Regions from separate parts of the Peribacillus sp. NPDC096448 genome, predicted to be linked through region 1. Evidence: riboswitches for the same ligand, from Rfam matches in the RefSeq annotation. Region 1 holds a riboswitch; each other region holds the start of a gene.

Region 1 (5,158 bases):
GGGTAATCGTTCTTATTCCATGGCACTAATACCGCCTCCTTGATAAGAAAGTCTTCTTTTTATGTTCCCCTTCTTTAATGGGCGGTAAACGTTTATCGGGCCGCTTTCGCTTCCAAAGCTTTCAACTGAGCGATCAATATTTCCTTATCCAACTTTTCCCCGATGATGACGATATTCAATGGCATTTTCATCATTTCATTCATATACATCGGCATTCCGTAGGAGTATTGGAATAAATGGGGGTATTGTGAATGTGTAAAGGAAATATATCCTTTCATTCGATAGACCGTTTCCGGTAGGGCCCTAAGCCACTGTTCAAAGTCGGTTTGTGCCACAGCACCTTCAAATGTATGAACGATTGCAGTTAAATGCAAATGGTCATGTACATCAAGCTTTTGATGGTCATTATGCCTTTTTCTTTGCATTTGCTGCAATGATGCCAAGGAAACGGCTGCATACTCCGTCAATAGACATACCGCATCCGTATTCAGCGCCTGTATCGTATATATCAGCTGTGCGGCCTCCATCTCACTTACTAAATCCGCTTTATTCAATAGTATGAAATCAGCATGGTGGATTTGCTCTGCAAGTAACTGTCGAAGCTGAGGAGACAGTTCCTCCCGATCGCGCCACCTTAATAAATCAACGACCGTGATGATCCCTTTATACTCCAGCCTTTTGGCGAAAATCGGCGACATGATGCCATCCAATACTTCAACTGGATGAGCTGCGCCCGTCGTTTCAATATAAACCGCATCCAGTTCATTTTCGGTTAGCAACTCATGAAGCTGAACCTCCAGTTTATCTTGAATTGTGCAGCAGATGCACCCGTCAAACAACTCCTTCAGAGGCACTCCATCACCAATGAGTCCGCTGTCTACCGATACACTGCCGAGCTCATTTAAAAGCACTGCCACTTTTCTGCCCGCTTCACTTTCCTGTTTTAAAATATTTCGAAGAAGCGTCGTTTTCCCGCTGCCGAGAAAGCCGCCCAATATGTACACTTCGGTCGTTTTCATTCTTATCTGCTCCTATAATCCGGTTAAATTCGATTCCGTTAAATTTTATCATACTTACCTTACTAAATCACTTGCCGTATCCACATAAAAAAACCAGCCCTTAAGCTGGTTTTTCGAAATTGATTCATGCTTGAACTTCGTCTTTTTCGTAAATCGGCACCCATCCTGCAGCTGTTACGAAAATCCGGACAGCAACAGTTTTCCTATCTTCCGCGAGCGTGAAATAATGTCTTGTTGATTCTGGTACACTAATAAGATCTCCTGGATTAAGACGTACATCAAACCACTGTTTATCATTGCCTTCAATGGCAAAGATACTCGTTCCTCCTGCTATGAAACGCACTTCATCATCTTCGTGGTGGTGTTCCTGCTTAAAGTTTTCAAGCATTTGGTCCAAGTTCGGATTTGCATCGGATAATGTTATGATATCATGGGCTTTATAGCCTCTTCTTTCAGAGATTTCCGCTATCTCCGATTGGAATGTTACAAGGATTTCCTCCTTGTCAGCATCTGTTAGATCGTATTTTTCCACAAGGTGGTCAGGTAATTTAGAAATGTCCCATTGCTCATAAATAACCCCTTGAGTTTCTAAAAACCCTTTTACCTGTTCACCGTTTTCAATAACCTCGTTTGTTTCATGGAATCTGATCGTCGCCATCATTCATTCCTCCTCTATGAGTGTTTATCTTAAAGAACCTGCAAACGCCTTTTGTTGATTAAGTAACAGTTGATATTGAAATAAAAATTCGCAAGCTTCAAGTATTCTTTTTGCTTCGAGTCCGCTTTTGCCCCAAACCGTAATACCATGATTGCGTATCAGCACAGCGCCAGAGTCTTCTTCGACATGTGGCTTGAACTTATCGGATAACAGCGGAATGTCAGCGTGATTATATATGATTGGAATCCGAAGCTCCGAATCTTCATCCCACCGCCCGGTCGCTTTAATGATTTCATGATTACGAAAGGAAACTTGGCCTTCATCTCCGTATAATTCCGATATCACATTATTTTCAACTGTATGGACATGAAGTACACAGTTCGCATTTGTTTTCCGGTAAATAACTGTATGAAGTAAAGTTTCGGCCGATGGTCTTAGATTCGTTTCTTCAACTGGTTTTCCTTTTAAATCCACCAGTAAAAAGTCCGAATCCGATTGCTTCCTTTTATCCTTACCGCTTGCGGTAATATAAAAGAAAGGGCTTTTGGGCTCGCGGATTGACAAATTCCCGCTAGTTCCCATAAACCAATCCCTTGCGGCCAGTTCAGCTTTGATATCTGCCAACTCCTGCCATTCTTTAGAATGAGTGTTCACGCTTTAACCGCCTCCTGCTGCTTTAAAATGTCAATTACATCAAAAAATGTTTCAAATCCTTGATGTGGAATTCCTTCCCTATCGCATTTTTCAAGCAGAATGTCACGGGCTATGACAAAATCAGCCTGTTTTGCCGCCTCAAAATCCGTTACTGAATCTCCAATAACGAGTTTAAAATCTTCCGCACCCGCAATTTCCCTCATAATGGATGGCTTGCAGCAACCGCAATCATTATTACATTGATCATCACAAGTATGCGGCCACTCAATATAAATCTTATCCTTATCAAAAAATGCATAGTTGCAATAAACGGACTCTGTTGGCAAGATATCATTTAATAGGGGGGCAATGAAAAAATCCATGCCCCCGCTTACAATATATAAAGGGATATTGGCTTGTTTCGTATACTCAACGAATTCATAAAACCCTGGGCGAATGCCGGCCGTTTTTCTTACGTATTGGATGATGTCATCCTTCAAGCCGCTATCAAGCAGGGAGAACATATCCCCAACTCCTGAAGATATACTGATTTTTTGCTGAAGGACACCGTCTTTCAACGCTTCCCATTCCGGAGGCGCAAATTTCTTCATGATGGAAATGATATTATCTGTGTTGGTGATCGTTCCGTCAAAATCACAAAAGATGATCGGTCTCATTATTTCTTATAGGCCTCCCCATAACACAAGAGCTTTTTTTAGTGTTTCTTCCTCTGCCGCCGCTTCAGAAAGTTCCTTTCCTGCTAGAACGGCTTCCACAGCAGAACGGAAAGCCTTGGCACCGCCCTCTGCTCCGTCAGGGTGCCCGTGAATTCCGCCTCCGGCATTAATCACACTATCGAGCCCAAAATCCTTGATGAGGTCCGGAACCATGCCCGGATGAATGCCTGCAGAAGGAACAGGAAAGGCTTTTTTCCATGAAAGTTCATTTTTTGTCAGAGCTTCAGCAATCGCCAAGGTCTCCGTTTTTTCAAGTGCGACATTTCCATAAGGAGAAGGGAACAAGGATAAATCCGCACCTGATAACCTTACTAATTTACCAAGCAATAATGGATAGCCGATACCATAAAATGATGAAGATGCCAATGCCCCGCTATATGCGGGGTGCGCCATGATCGGCAGCTTGATACGATCATGTTCACTCAAGGCCTGCATTACATCCAAACCATATGTATGAACGTTGAACAATAAAGCATCTGCCCCTGCTTCAGCCGCTTGCTCTGCCTTATCCAATAATTCAAATGTTTTCCCTGATAGATTGACAGCATATAACGTTCGGTGGCCAGTGGTTTCATAGACTTCATTCAATATTCTTTTTCCCGTTTTTATTCTATCGAAAAATGGAGTCAGTTCCTGGTCGAAGAGGATCTCATCATCTTTAACTAGGTCGACACCTCCCAATGCTTGTTGCCTCAGTTGCTCATTATGAAATGTTAGGTCTCTTCCCAATACACCTTTAAAGATGCTCATCACCAAGGGCCGGTTAAAAACGCCAACCTTTTCCCTTATGCCCTCAATGCCAAATTGCGGCCCTGGAAAAGCTTTTTGAATATCACCGACAAAATCCAAGTCGATCAGTTTTATTTCACCATCCAATGAAAGTTTGCCGAAGACCGTCGTGAGGATTGCAGGTAAATCATTGGAGAAATTCCCTCCCGGATAGGCAATTTTGATCAGCGAACGGTATACTTTCCGATTAAAGTAGCTGTTTGCCCTCTCTTCTTCAGATAGTGGTGTCACCGATACAACGCGTCCCTTATGTTTTTCCAGTTGTTTCTGAACCAAATGCGGCAGGTCCGTCCATGTCCCGACAGTCAAACCCAAGGCAATGCTTTCTGCTTTTTTCTCATGATTTCCATTAAAGTCATGAATTAAATAAGTAGCGACTATCTCGCTCATCTGATCACTCCTATAACACGTTAGTAAACCCTCGATGTCATTAACCTGAAATGGTCTCAAAATGGCAAAAGCCCCTTCATAAAGAAGAGGCTTTAAAAAGCCATCTTCTTATCTCCCAGCCCATTGGCTGCAAGAATTAGCACCGTGCCTTGTGGATTTCAAGAAAATCCGGCGGAAGGATTCCGCCCCATTTTACAATGGAATTACGGTCGGTTGCTGGGCTTCATAGGGCTAGTCCCTCCACCTGCTCAAAATAAGAAAACGCTGATATATAAGTTGCATCCAAGTATCGAAAGATTAAGAATTTATTTTGTATTCTGACAGGTAATCCCTACTTTGTCAATAAGTTTTAACTATTTAAATGTGTATAAATCGGATATCTTATTGCATTAAAATAAGTTTAATGTTCGTATCCGTTCCACAGCCTCTTGCAGCCGTTCTTCCGAAGTCAGTAGCCCTACCCTGACGTAACCTTCGCCAAATTCACCGAAACCATTCCCTGCGGCAACAGCTACATGGGCATGCGTTAATAAATAGTCCGCAAAACTCTCGGACGTAAAACCTCCAGGTACTTTGAGCCAGGCAAAAAACGATGCCGCAGGCGCTTGGACATCCCAGCCGATTGCCCTCAATCCCTCAATGAAAACATTCCTTCGCACCTCGTACATCTTCACTAACTGCTCTACACAGCTCTGTAAGTCAAGTAAAGCACTTGCCGCAGCTTCTTGTATCGCCGGGAAGAGACTCACATAAAGATGGTCTTGTAATAGTTCAAGAGCTTCTATTACACTCTTATTTCCCACTGCGAAGCCGACTCTCCACCCTGCCATATTGTATGTTTTCGATAGAGTGTATATTTCAACTCCTACATCCTTCGCTCCCTCCGCCTGGAGAAAGCTTTTCGGTTTTTTTCCGTCGAATCCTATTGCCCC
Region 2 (5,158 bases), 300 kb from region 1:
GGCCATATTGTTGAATCAAGGGTCCTGGAATCCATGGGAGTCGATTATATCGATGAAAGTGAAGTGCTGACTCCTGCTGATGAAGAATACCATATTCTAAAAAGTGATTTCACAGTACCTTTCGTTTGTGGCTGCCGTGATTTAGGCGAAGCTGCACGCCGTATTGGTGAAGGAGCATCAATGCTTCGTACAAAAGGAGAACCAGGTACGGGTAATATTGTGGAAGCCGTGCGTCATATGAGAAAGGTACAGTCACAAATTCGTAAAGTGAGCATCATGAGTGATGATGAATTAATGACAGAGGCAAAAAATATTGGAGCTCCATTTGAAATTCTAAGAGAAATCAAACGCACAGGTAAATTGCCGGTAGTTAACTTTGCAGCTGGCGGAATTGCTACTCCAGCAGATGCAGCATTGATGATGGAATTGGGAGCAGATGGCGTTTTCGTTGGGTCCGGTATTTTTAAATCTGAAAATCCGGAAAAATTCGCATCAGCAATCGTTCAAGCGACTACATATTTCACCGATTATGAGTTGATTGGCAAGTTGTCCAAAGAATTGGGCAGTGCAATGAAAGGCATTGATATTTCCAAACTAGCTCCGGCAGAACGGATGCAGGAACGTGGATGGTAATATGATAACGATCGGTGTTTTAGGATTACAGGGAGCGGTTGAAGAACACTTGAACCAAATCAAAGCTGCCGGCGAACAAGCGATTATAGTAAAAAAACCGGAACAGTTGCGGGAAATCGATGGCTTGATCATTCCAGGCGGAGAAAGCACGACGATGAGGAAGCTAATGGATCGTTATGGATTTATGGAACCGATCAAAACTTTCTTCGAAGGTAAAAAACCTATTTTCGGTACATGTGCTGGGATGGTATTGGCGGCCAATGAATTGACTGGCGATGAGGAGGCCTATCTCGGACTAATGGACATTTCCGTGAAAAGGAACGGATTTGGACGTCAACGGGAAAGTTTCGAGGCTGACCTATCCATCAAAGGAATGGAAGACCCTTATAAGGCAGTATTCATCCGGGCGCCATTTGCTGATGAAGTTGGAGAAGGTGTAGAAGTATTGGCTGTTTATGAAGAGAATGTAGTGGCTGCGAGACAAGACCATGTCCTCGTAAGTGCATTTCATCCAGAATTAACAGGTGATGGTCGCTTCCTTCAACTTTTCATTGAAATGGTGAAGACATCCGTAAGTAAGGTCGAATTGAAAACCTGCTAAACAAATGAAGCTGTCCTATTAATAGGACAGCTTTACTTTTGAAAGCTCAAAACTCTATAAAAATACATATTGCTTGAATTTACTATTCTTTACTTTTATAATAAATAAGTAAGTGATCACTTACTTATTTGAAATGGGAATGTATATGACAGCAAGAGTTGCAATTATTACAGGGGGAGCAAGCGGTATAGGCCGAGCCACATGCCTGAAATTCGCAGCAAAAGGGGACAAGGTCGTTGTTGCGGATTTTAATGAAGAAATGGGTCGGGAAACCGTTGATCAGATAACAGCTAATGGCGGAGTGGCCATTTATGTTAAAACGGATGTTTCTAAGCAGGAAGATGTTGAATCGTTAATCAATAAAGCAGTGGAAACATACGGAAGGCTCGATATCATGTTTAATAATGCCGGCATTGGTGCGGGCGGTATGATCCTAGACCAAGATATGGAAGGTTACTACAAAACGATTGGAGTGAACCAGCACGGAGTGGCCTTTGGAATCATGGCAGCAGGATGGAAAATGAAGGAACTGGGTAACAAGGGAGTCATTATAAATACCGCTTCTGTGTTTGGCTACTTAGCTTCACATGGGACTTTTGCCTATCAGGCGACTAAAGGCGCTGTAAGAATGATGACACAGACAGCAGCTTTGGAATTGGGTGCTTATGGCATACGCGTTGTGGGCATTGCGCCGGGCGGGGTTGACACTCCTATCATACAAGGTTATAAAGACATGGGAATCATCGATAAATTGAATGCAAGTCAAATGCGCGGTGAATTGATTAAGCCAGAAGCCATTGCAAATCCCGTTTATCTATTATCGTTAGAGGAAGCGGATGCGATCAATGGAAGTGTAGTCATGGTCGATGATGGCTATGCATCTTTTAAGTGATATTCATAAATAGAAAACATCGTCCCAACCAGACGATGTTTTCTATTTATGATATATGGGAATATTGAATTCTAATAGATCAAAGGTAATATTGACCGATTGATACCAGCGATATATCATGGGAAATAGATGGGTGAAACCGGTCTTATCTTTATAAAAGAAGGTTGATATTTTTGAAAAAAGGGCAGCAAACCAAAGAACGAATCATAAATGTAGCCCGGACTCTTTTTGCCACTAAAGGTTTTGACATGACAAGAACGAATGAAATTGCCTCTGCATGCAATGTTTCCGAAGCTACTATTTACAAATACTTTGACAGCAAAAAAGATTTGCTTTTGGCTACAATTACCCCTAATGAAAAAGATGAATCCGAAGATGGGGCTAGCCATCTATCCACGGATGATCTAGTGGAGAATCATGTTACCACCATGATAAAAAAAATTCTTGAAAATAAAGAACAGTTTTCGATATTATTTAGGGAAACACAATTCGATCAAGATATTTCAAAGCAATATGTAGATCAGATTTTCAAGCCAAATGCCAGGCATATTGAAATACAGAAGAGAATAGATAGCGGAGAGATACAATATATCTCTGATATTATTTTATTTAATGTAGGGATCATTTCTTTCACATTGGCTTTATCTACACATTATGAGATCCATCAACAAAAAAAGGAGCCATATTTTACTTCTGAACGAATTAAGAGCATTGCTCAACTTTTGGTATATGGTATTCATGGGAAACAGAATCATACATAATGAAACGGTCATATTTAAGGGCATGAGCATCAAGCCGTAAATATGACCGTTTCTTTTTTCATTAAGAGTAGATGTCCAGAGTGTAAGATTTGACTTATATTTTTCAGACAATTACGATAAATGTATACTTCACGAAATGCTTTAAGAAAATTTTATCTGGAAATCATGTAACATTGGAGGGTATCAAATGAGCGATATCGTGATTTTATCAGGAAGTCCGGCTATTCCATCAAGAACGGACATTTCACTAAAACATATTCAATCATTAGTCGAAAATGCAGGATTTACTACAGCTTATTTCTCGATTACGGATTTCACAGCAGATGATTTATTCCAAGGGAAATATAATAGCGAGGATATCTCAAAGCTTTCAGAGAGAATTCAAGCAGCCAGAGGAGTCATTATAGGTTCACCGGTTTATAAGGCTTCTTATACAGGTGTATTGAAAGCCTTGATTGATTTGCTGCCAGAAGGTGCTTTTAAGGGTAAGCCGGTGCTGCCAATCATGATTGGTGGAAGTAACAGGCATCTATTGGCGATTGACTATGCGCTTAAACCATTAATTTCAATATTAAAAGGCGAGCCGCTGCAGGGGATTTATTTTGTTGATAAGGAAATAGATAAACAGAATCCAGAAAACCCGATCAATGATTTGCATTTAATTGATCGCGTCCAGAGTCAGGTTCAAGAATTTGTAGAAGCGATACAGTTAAGAAATTAATGACTTAAATAAATTAATTCCTTCTATAAAAAGACTGAACCCTAGATATTTTTTTTAGAATAACACGAGTCAATAATAGGCCTATTAATGAAAATAGACTCATTTTTTTGGAGACTTTATCTAAAAAGACGAGTCTATTTTCGTATTTATATGAACATAAAATCATAAATTGAATAGTGTGTATAAAAATAACAGTTCATCCATAATATTAAACCAAGTTATTTTATAAGAAAACTCCATTGACAAGGATTAAATATATGTTAATATTTAAAATAATAAAACTTATCCAGAGCGACGGAGGGAATTGGCCCTTTGAAGTCCAGCAACCTGCATGATGGATGCAAGGTGCTACCTCCAACAAAATGTTGATCATTTTGGAAGATAAGGTAAAGATATTTACCTTGCGATCTTTCCATCATGGAAAGATTTTTGTTTTTTGTGAAAATTTTAGGCAGACCATAACAATGTAAGGTTGTATGGAATTATATAAATCTAAGAAATTTAAAATAAAAAATTCGCGGATTTTCTTAAAGGAGGAACTGGTTTGGATAAAGAGAATCAGCTTGAAGAAATTTTTGAACGACTTCAAGAAATGCTTAATTCAATGAAATATGGATCCATTACACTTATTGTCCAGGATGGTAAAATCATTCAAATGGAAAGAAATGAAAAACTAAGAATTAAATAAGGTATCTGCTGACTAGAAAAACTAGAGGCGGGTTTAACTGATATAAAGAGAGTATTGGTTAGATTCGTCTCTTTTTCCTAGATTCAAATAACCCGGGGAATATTACAACGGGAATTGATCAACAGTTACTCTAACCTGATACAGCAAGTTTTTAGAGGGGGCTACAAAGTTGGCTGCATTAATAAACTATGAAAATTTCAATACAGGGGACTTCCCTGTATTTCCTGAAGGCAGTGAGACAAAAGGTGCTTTGGAAGTTCTGCAATGGGCGAATGACCATTACGGAGACAAACTGATTTATGCTTGCAGTTTTGGTATTGAAGGCATCGTGCTTACGGATTTATTGGCGAAGGTCAATCCTTCGGCAAAAATAGTTTTCCTTGATACAGATGTTCATTTTGAGGAAACTTACCAATTGATCGAGGAAGTGAAGAAGCGATATCCGAAGCTTTTGATCGAAATGAAGAAACCTGACTTGACGCTTGAGGAACAAGCGGCGGAATATGGGGATGAATTATGGCTTAGAGATTCCAATAAGTGCTGTAACATCCGTAAAATCATTCCGCTAACTGATGTGCTTTCAACAGCAACAGCCTGGCTTTCGGGACTGCGGAGGGAGCAATCCGAAACAAGGGCTAAGACCGAGTATATCAATAAGGATAATAAGTTCAAATCAGTTAAAATATGCCCACTCATACATTGGACATGGAAAGATGTTTGGCGCTATGCCCACAAAAATGGACTTCCATATAATGTTCTGCATGATAATGGATATCCGAGCATTGGATGTAAAACGTGTACTGCACCTGCCTTCAATGCAGATGATTTACGGTCAGGCCGTTGGCAAGGAGCTCAAAAAACG
Region 3 (5,158 bases), on a different contig from region 1:
CACAGCTCCGTTTTCCCAGCCCCGACCAACCCTGCCAAGCCGATTATCTCACCTGCTTTAATATTCAGACTGACATTCTTGACTTTCTCTGCATCTGACAAACCGTTCACTTCCAGAATTACGTCTCCAATTAAAGCTTTCACTTCAGGAAACTGTTCATCCATGGTTTTCCCGAGCATGTTCTCTACCACTTCGGTACGGGTTATGTCCTCGCTTTTTCGACAAGTGACACGCTCCCCATTCCTCATGATTGTAATTTCCTCACAGATATTAAAAATCTCAGGCAGACGATGTGAAATGAAAACGATCGCCACGCCTTTTTGCTTTAATTCATTTACAATTCGAAAAAGTTCTGTCGTCTCCGTATGACTTAACGGTGCAGTTGGCTCGTCGAGAATCAGGAATTTGCATTCTGTCGAAACGGCTCTTGCTATCAGGACCATCTGTTTTTCAGCCAAGGTAAGGTCTCTAACCAGCTTTTTCGAAGGGACACGAATTTTCATACCTTCAAGAATAGAAGTGGCTTTGTTGTGCAGCTCTTTCCATTGGACCCTCTGTTTTTTCCCCATGTTTTGGACCATATCATTCAACATTACATTTTCCCCAACTGTTAAATATGGGATGAGCGCGGTATCCACTTCCTGATAAACAATTTGAATGCCTTGTTCCTGAGCAGCTTTTGGCGAGCGAATATCCTGCTTCATCCCATCAATAAAAATGTCACCTGAATAATGAACATGGGCTCCCGATAAAACTTTCATTAACGTCGATTTCCCTGCTCCGTTTGCACCGACCAATGCATGGGCTGTCCCTGATTGTACTGAAAAATCAACTTCACTCAGCGCCTTCACTCCCGGAAATTCAATCGAAATCTTCTTCATCTCTAGTTGAGTGCCCATGTCCATTCCCCCTTATAGAACAGACACTCCCTTCACCGGAAAGAGAGTGTCTCTTTTTATTTTTTGTAATGATCTTTCAAAATCTTCATCCAATCTTCTTCAAATTCCGTGGATACACCCCAACCATCGACAATATCAGACAGGTTTGCCATGTTTACCGCTTCTTTTGAAGCTTGGATTTGCTTTTGTGAAATAAGTGAAGCCTCCAAATCATATGTTTGCGGCGTTTCTTCGCCCGCTAATTTTTTAGCTAATATCCTCATATTCACTGCACCGATCAACTTGGGATCGACTGCTGCCGTGTAGGACCATGAGCTATCAGCCGATTGGATTTCCTGGAGATCTGCATTCGAAACATCAATTCCATATATCTTCACTTCATCGCGGCCCGCTTCTTTAATCGCCCGGGCTGCACCGATAGCAAAGGCATCCCATGTTGCGAAAATGGCATCCAATTTACCTTTAGGGTATTTATTCAGCATTGCGGCCACAGCATTTTGTGTCTGGACCGAAGTATCAGCAGATGCCACTCCGAATCTTTCGACTTCTTTAATCCCAGGATTTTCTTTTAATTTTTCCTGATAGACTGCATTTCTTCTTACCATCGGAGGAAAACCGTCCACCCAAAGATAGGCAATTGCAGCTTCACCTTTCTGTTCCTTTATCAGTTTATCAAAAGCCAGTGTTGCCAACGCTTCATCATCTTGTGAAGTTAACGTCACGCCCTCTATTTTAGATAGATCGCTTATTGAATCGAATGTGACAACGCTTTTACCTGCATCAACCAACTTTTGAACGTCATTTACAGTTGCGGCATCATCACCATGTGAAATGATATAGCCGTCATAATCTTCCTCCAAAGCCTGCGCTATCGCATCATGGAATTTAGCCGTGTCACCATTGGCCGTGTACGTATCCACTTGAAACCCCAGCGCTTCTCCTTCTTCTTTCGCCCCCGCCAAGTATTGGGCAGTATGATCATCACCGCCAATTTTACGGATCACTTTGATCTTGGCTCCATCCCCGTCAGCAAATCTTTCCGGGACATTTTCAAATGATACTTTTTCTTCTTTCTTCGATTCCGTGGAACTCTGCCCTGTAGAGCAACCCGTTAAAAGCAAAGCCGAAGCGATGGCAGAAATGAATATCCCTTTAATAGACCTTCTCATCTTGTTTCCCTCCATGTTTTCTTATTAGTCTTATCAGTTAAGTCGGTGTAAATCCCAAAATAAAAACCTCTCTAATACAGAGAGGTTTAATCGGCTGTTTTGCAGACTTGTCCCTCTCTTATCTGTCAAAACATTTCTGTTTTGCAGGATTTAGCACCAATTCCTAATGGAACGGTTGCTGGGCATCTTAGGGCCAGTCCCTCCGCCACTCTTGATAAGAGATATATTGTGTTACGTTTTCGTAATTATCACTTTATAGGGATATAGTCGTAAAGTCAATAGATTTTTGAATATTTGAAATCTTCCCCGTTATTTTTATTTTCTTTGAAGCTGGGCTAGACGCTTTTTCTCGATTTTTTCAAGCCTCTCCAACTGCCTTAATTTCACTTCGAACAAAGTGATCGGATCACGGTAAACTTCCGGATTTTCTTTCATATGCTCCAATGCAGCCTGGTAGTCTTTTATTTCAGTCTGTGTCTGCTCTATCGTTTTTTGAAGTAAGGCAAATGAACTGCGATAGAAAAGTGAGATGTCCCGATCTAATGATTTCTCAAACAATCCAAATTGGGTGAGGAAACGTTCCGTAATCATTTCGGCAACATCCAAGTAATCTTCACTTTCCAGGTATTTCTTATAACGATTGTACATATTGGCTTTATTTTGCGGTATTGCCCCAAACAGCTTCCCTGCTCCTTTAAGCAGCAATTGTGATGGAGTCCTGCGCAAAAGGATATTAACGTTGTCGATACGGATACTGCTTGTCATCCGGTCGGCATCACGGCGCCAGTCATCCAATACCCTGAAGTCACCTGCCAGTGTTATCCGTTCTTCTTTATATAATTCATTGAATCCGGAACTCATCTCATCCATAAACTGCTGGCTTTGTGAGAACTCCAGTTGGGAACTGGCAATCCAGTCTTGAAGAGAACGGTAATATTGAGGCATGATCTTGTCAGATATGAAGGTTTGAATCCGCTCATTCATTTCCTCGTTTAACTGTACATGGACCTGACTGAAATCACTGCTTTCCGTTAACGATTTCGAGCAATCCCTCAGTAATTCAGGAATTTTTGAATAAAGCTGATTTTTCACTTCGTCCTTAAGCGAACGATACGACCGTATGATATTTTCGCTTTTTTCTTTTTCCAGATCAGCCAGTTGATTGACCGCTCCATTCAGTTTGACTTCCATCTGTTCATTCCAAGAGATGGAATGCTCACATTTCCGCTCATTGGCTGCCCGTTTTTCTAATAGATAAGATAAAGTTTTACGAATGAATGCCAGGATTTTTTCAGATCTTCTTTCCTTCCAATTATCATCTTGATAATTCGATTGAAGGAAGGCTGAAAGGTCCTTCAATTGCTGCCTGCTGTCATAATGTTTGGAGAAAGCGAATACTTTCGCATTCGGGAAATATGCATTCACTTTATCCCATGTTTCGTCTTCCATCCGGACTGCGACCTGATCACTATATATCGTATCCATTTTATTTAATAGGAAATGAATCGGCAGTTTCGGAGCCATCATTTGAATTTCCAATAACAGATCCCGTTCGCTGCCGGTGAAAGGCGCCCGGGCGTCAAGAACGAACATCAGGCCATCACTGCCATGTAAATAACCTTGGAAATCGGATTCCACGCTTTTTTCCCCATTGAAACCCGGTGTATCCAATAATCGCAGCTGATTATTTCTTAAATAGTCACTGATGATCGTCACATCGACAATAGTCCCGCGCTGACGGCGTGTTTCATCCAAATCAGTTAGCTCCTCGACAACTTTGCTATCTGTATCGGTAATTTCAAGGATTTCCAAGTCATCCCCGTCTTTGACACTGACTAGGGACGAATGATCTTCAGCGGCAATGCTCTCGCCAACGATTGACTGAATAAAGGATGTCTTGCCATTCCCTGCACTTCCTGCAAGAAGCAGATTGAAATTCCTGGTATCCTTAAGCCCATCCACCATCCATTTAAGCTTATTGCCAACCCTTAAATCATTATCTTCAGCCCACTGGATAATGGAATTGAACAGTTTCTCTCCCGCTTCCAGTCCGCCTCCCAATTTAGGCGATTTCGCCAATAGACTCTCTGCATCCTGAATGACCAGCGCATTGATCGTATCCGGGAAAATTTCATTCCAGGACAACGCGGATGCCGCCGCAAACAGCGAGAGCTCCCCGTCTGCGATTTTGAGCCAGTTTTCCAGCAACCTTGGCACGACTGGACTTAATTCTTTGATTAGGTGCGTTCCTTCTAACAGACCTGCATATGCATCCCTGTAATAGATGGAAAGCTCATCCCATACATCCGCATGGTTCAATTCGATGGTATCTATCAAGTTATTAATCACTCTTAACCATTCGAAATAAGAATCCGTATATTTATAATTTTTCCAAAGGGCAACCGTCATTTTCTCGAAACGCTCCTGGTCTAGTGTGTATAGCGAACCAAGGACAGTTGAAAAATAATCCGGCTCCATCGATTGGGCAACACCCTGCTGAATATACGTTTTCAGCACATCGAACCAACCCATTGATTCTGTACGGATACTTTCATTCGCCGCTAATACCACCGCACTGTTCCAATCCTTTTGTTCTTCAAAAAAGGCGCGTGCGATTTCCGTGACATTCGGGTAGTCAGGTTGAAACTCGACTGCTTCTTTCACTACTTTGGAAGCCAAATCATTTCTCGATTCCACTATGTACAGGGAAAACAGTTGCAAAAGAACTTCTGTTTTCAAGACCGATTCATTCGTATCGACGGATTTATAAATATCCTCTGCGGTTGAATACATTTCCAATTCAAAATAAGCATCAGCGATGTTTTTCTTCGCCCATGAACCAAGTTCCCCTTCTATGTTTTCCCATTTAAAAATGGCTGCTTCATAGTCATTGTGCTGAAAATATACCTCACCTTGAGCAAATCTAATTGCGGTTAAATCGGCTCTTTCCTTTTTTTGTTCCACAAGGAACATTTCACCCAAAGCTTGAATGGGGTGCTTCCTTGTATCCTCAAGCATCGTTTCATAATATTTTTTTCCGATCAGCCGTTCGTCCATCTTTATTCCCCCGATATATTTCATATTTTCAAT

What was found. Region 1 has a riboswitch for S-adenosylmethionine ahead of mtnW (2,3-diketo-5-methylthiopentyl-1-phosphate enolase). Riboswitches for the same ligand answer to the same signal wherever they lie in the genome.
Region 2: another riboswitch for S-adenosylmethionine. It lies ahead of ACIQ0C_RS05615 (YezD family protein); the one in region 1 lies ahead of mtnW (2,3-diketo-5-methylthiopentyl-1-phosphate enolase).
Region 3: another riboswitch for S-adenosylmethionine. It lies ahead of ACIQ0C_RS11250 (sugar ABC transporter substrate-binding protein); the one in region 1 lies ahead of mtnW (2,3-diketo-5-methylthiopentyl-1-phosphate enolase).

The regions. Positions count from the first base shown of each region.
Region 1 covers NZ_JBIWEU010000002.1:62,695-67,852, reverse strand. The annotation lists partial or broken gene ACIQ0C_RS04245 (DUF2188 domain-containing protein) at 1-26, opposite strand, end outside; gene ACIQ0C_RS04240 (CobW family GTP-binding protein) at 93-1,019, opposite strand; gene ACIQ0C_RS04235 (cupin domain-containing protein) at 1,144-1,677, opposite strand; gene ACIQ0C_RS04230 (methylthioribulose 1-phosphate dehydratase) at 1,702-2,331, opposite strand; gene ACIQ0C_RS04225 (2-hydroxy-3-keto-5-methylthiopentenyl-1-phosphate phosphatase) at 2,328-2,987, opposite strand; gene mtnW (2,3-diketo-5-methylthiopentyl-1-phosphate enolase) at 2,994-4,226, opposite strand; SAM riboswitch class I at 4,332-4,486, opposite strand; gene ACIQ0C_RS04215 (pyridoxal phosphate-dependent aminotransferase) at 4,616-5,158, opposite strand, start outside.
Region 2 covers NZ_JBIWEU010000002.1:363,170-368,327, forward strand. The annotation lists gene pdxS (pyridoxal 5'-phosphate synthase lyase subunit PdxS) at 1-633, shown strand, start outside; gene pdxT (pyridoxal 5'-phosphate synthase glutaminase subunit PdxT) at 635-1,234, shown strand; gene ACIQ0C_RS05600 (SDR family NAD(P)-dependent oxidoreductase) at 1,380-2,126, shown strand; gene ACIQ0C_RS05605 (TetR/AcrR family transcriptional regulator) at 2,300-2,887, shown strand; gene ssuE (NADPH-dependent FMN reductase) at 3,075-3,608, shown strand; SAM riboswitch class I at 3,888-3,996, shown strand; gene ACIQ0C_RS05615 (YezD family protein) at 4,153-4,296, shown strand; gene ACIQ0C_RS05620 (phosphoadenylyl-sulfate reductase) at 4,466-5,158, shown strand, end outside.
Region 3 covers NZ_JBIWEU010000005.1:221,642-226,799, forward strand. The annotation lists gene ACIQ0C_RS11245 (sugar ABC transporter ATP-binding protein) at 1-899, opposite strand, end outside; gene ACIQ0C_RS11250 (sugar ABC transporter substrate-binding protein) at 956-2,068, opposite strand; SAM riboswitch class I at 2,184-2,289, opposite strand; gene ACIQ0C_RS11255 (GTPase domain-containing protein) at 2,384-5,125, opposite strand.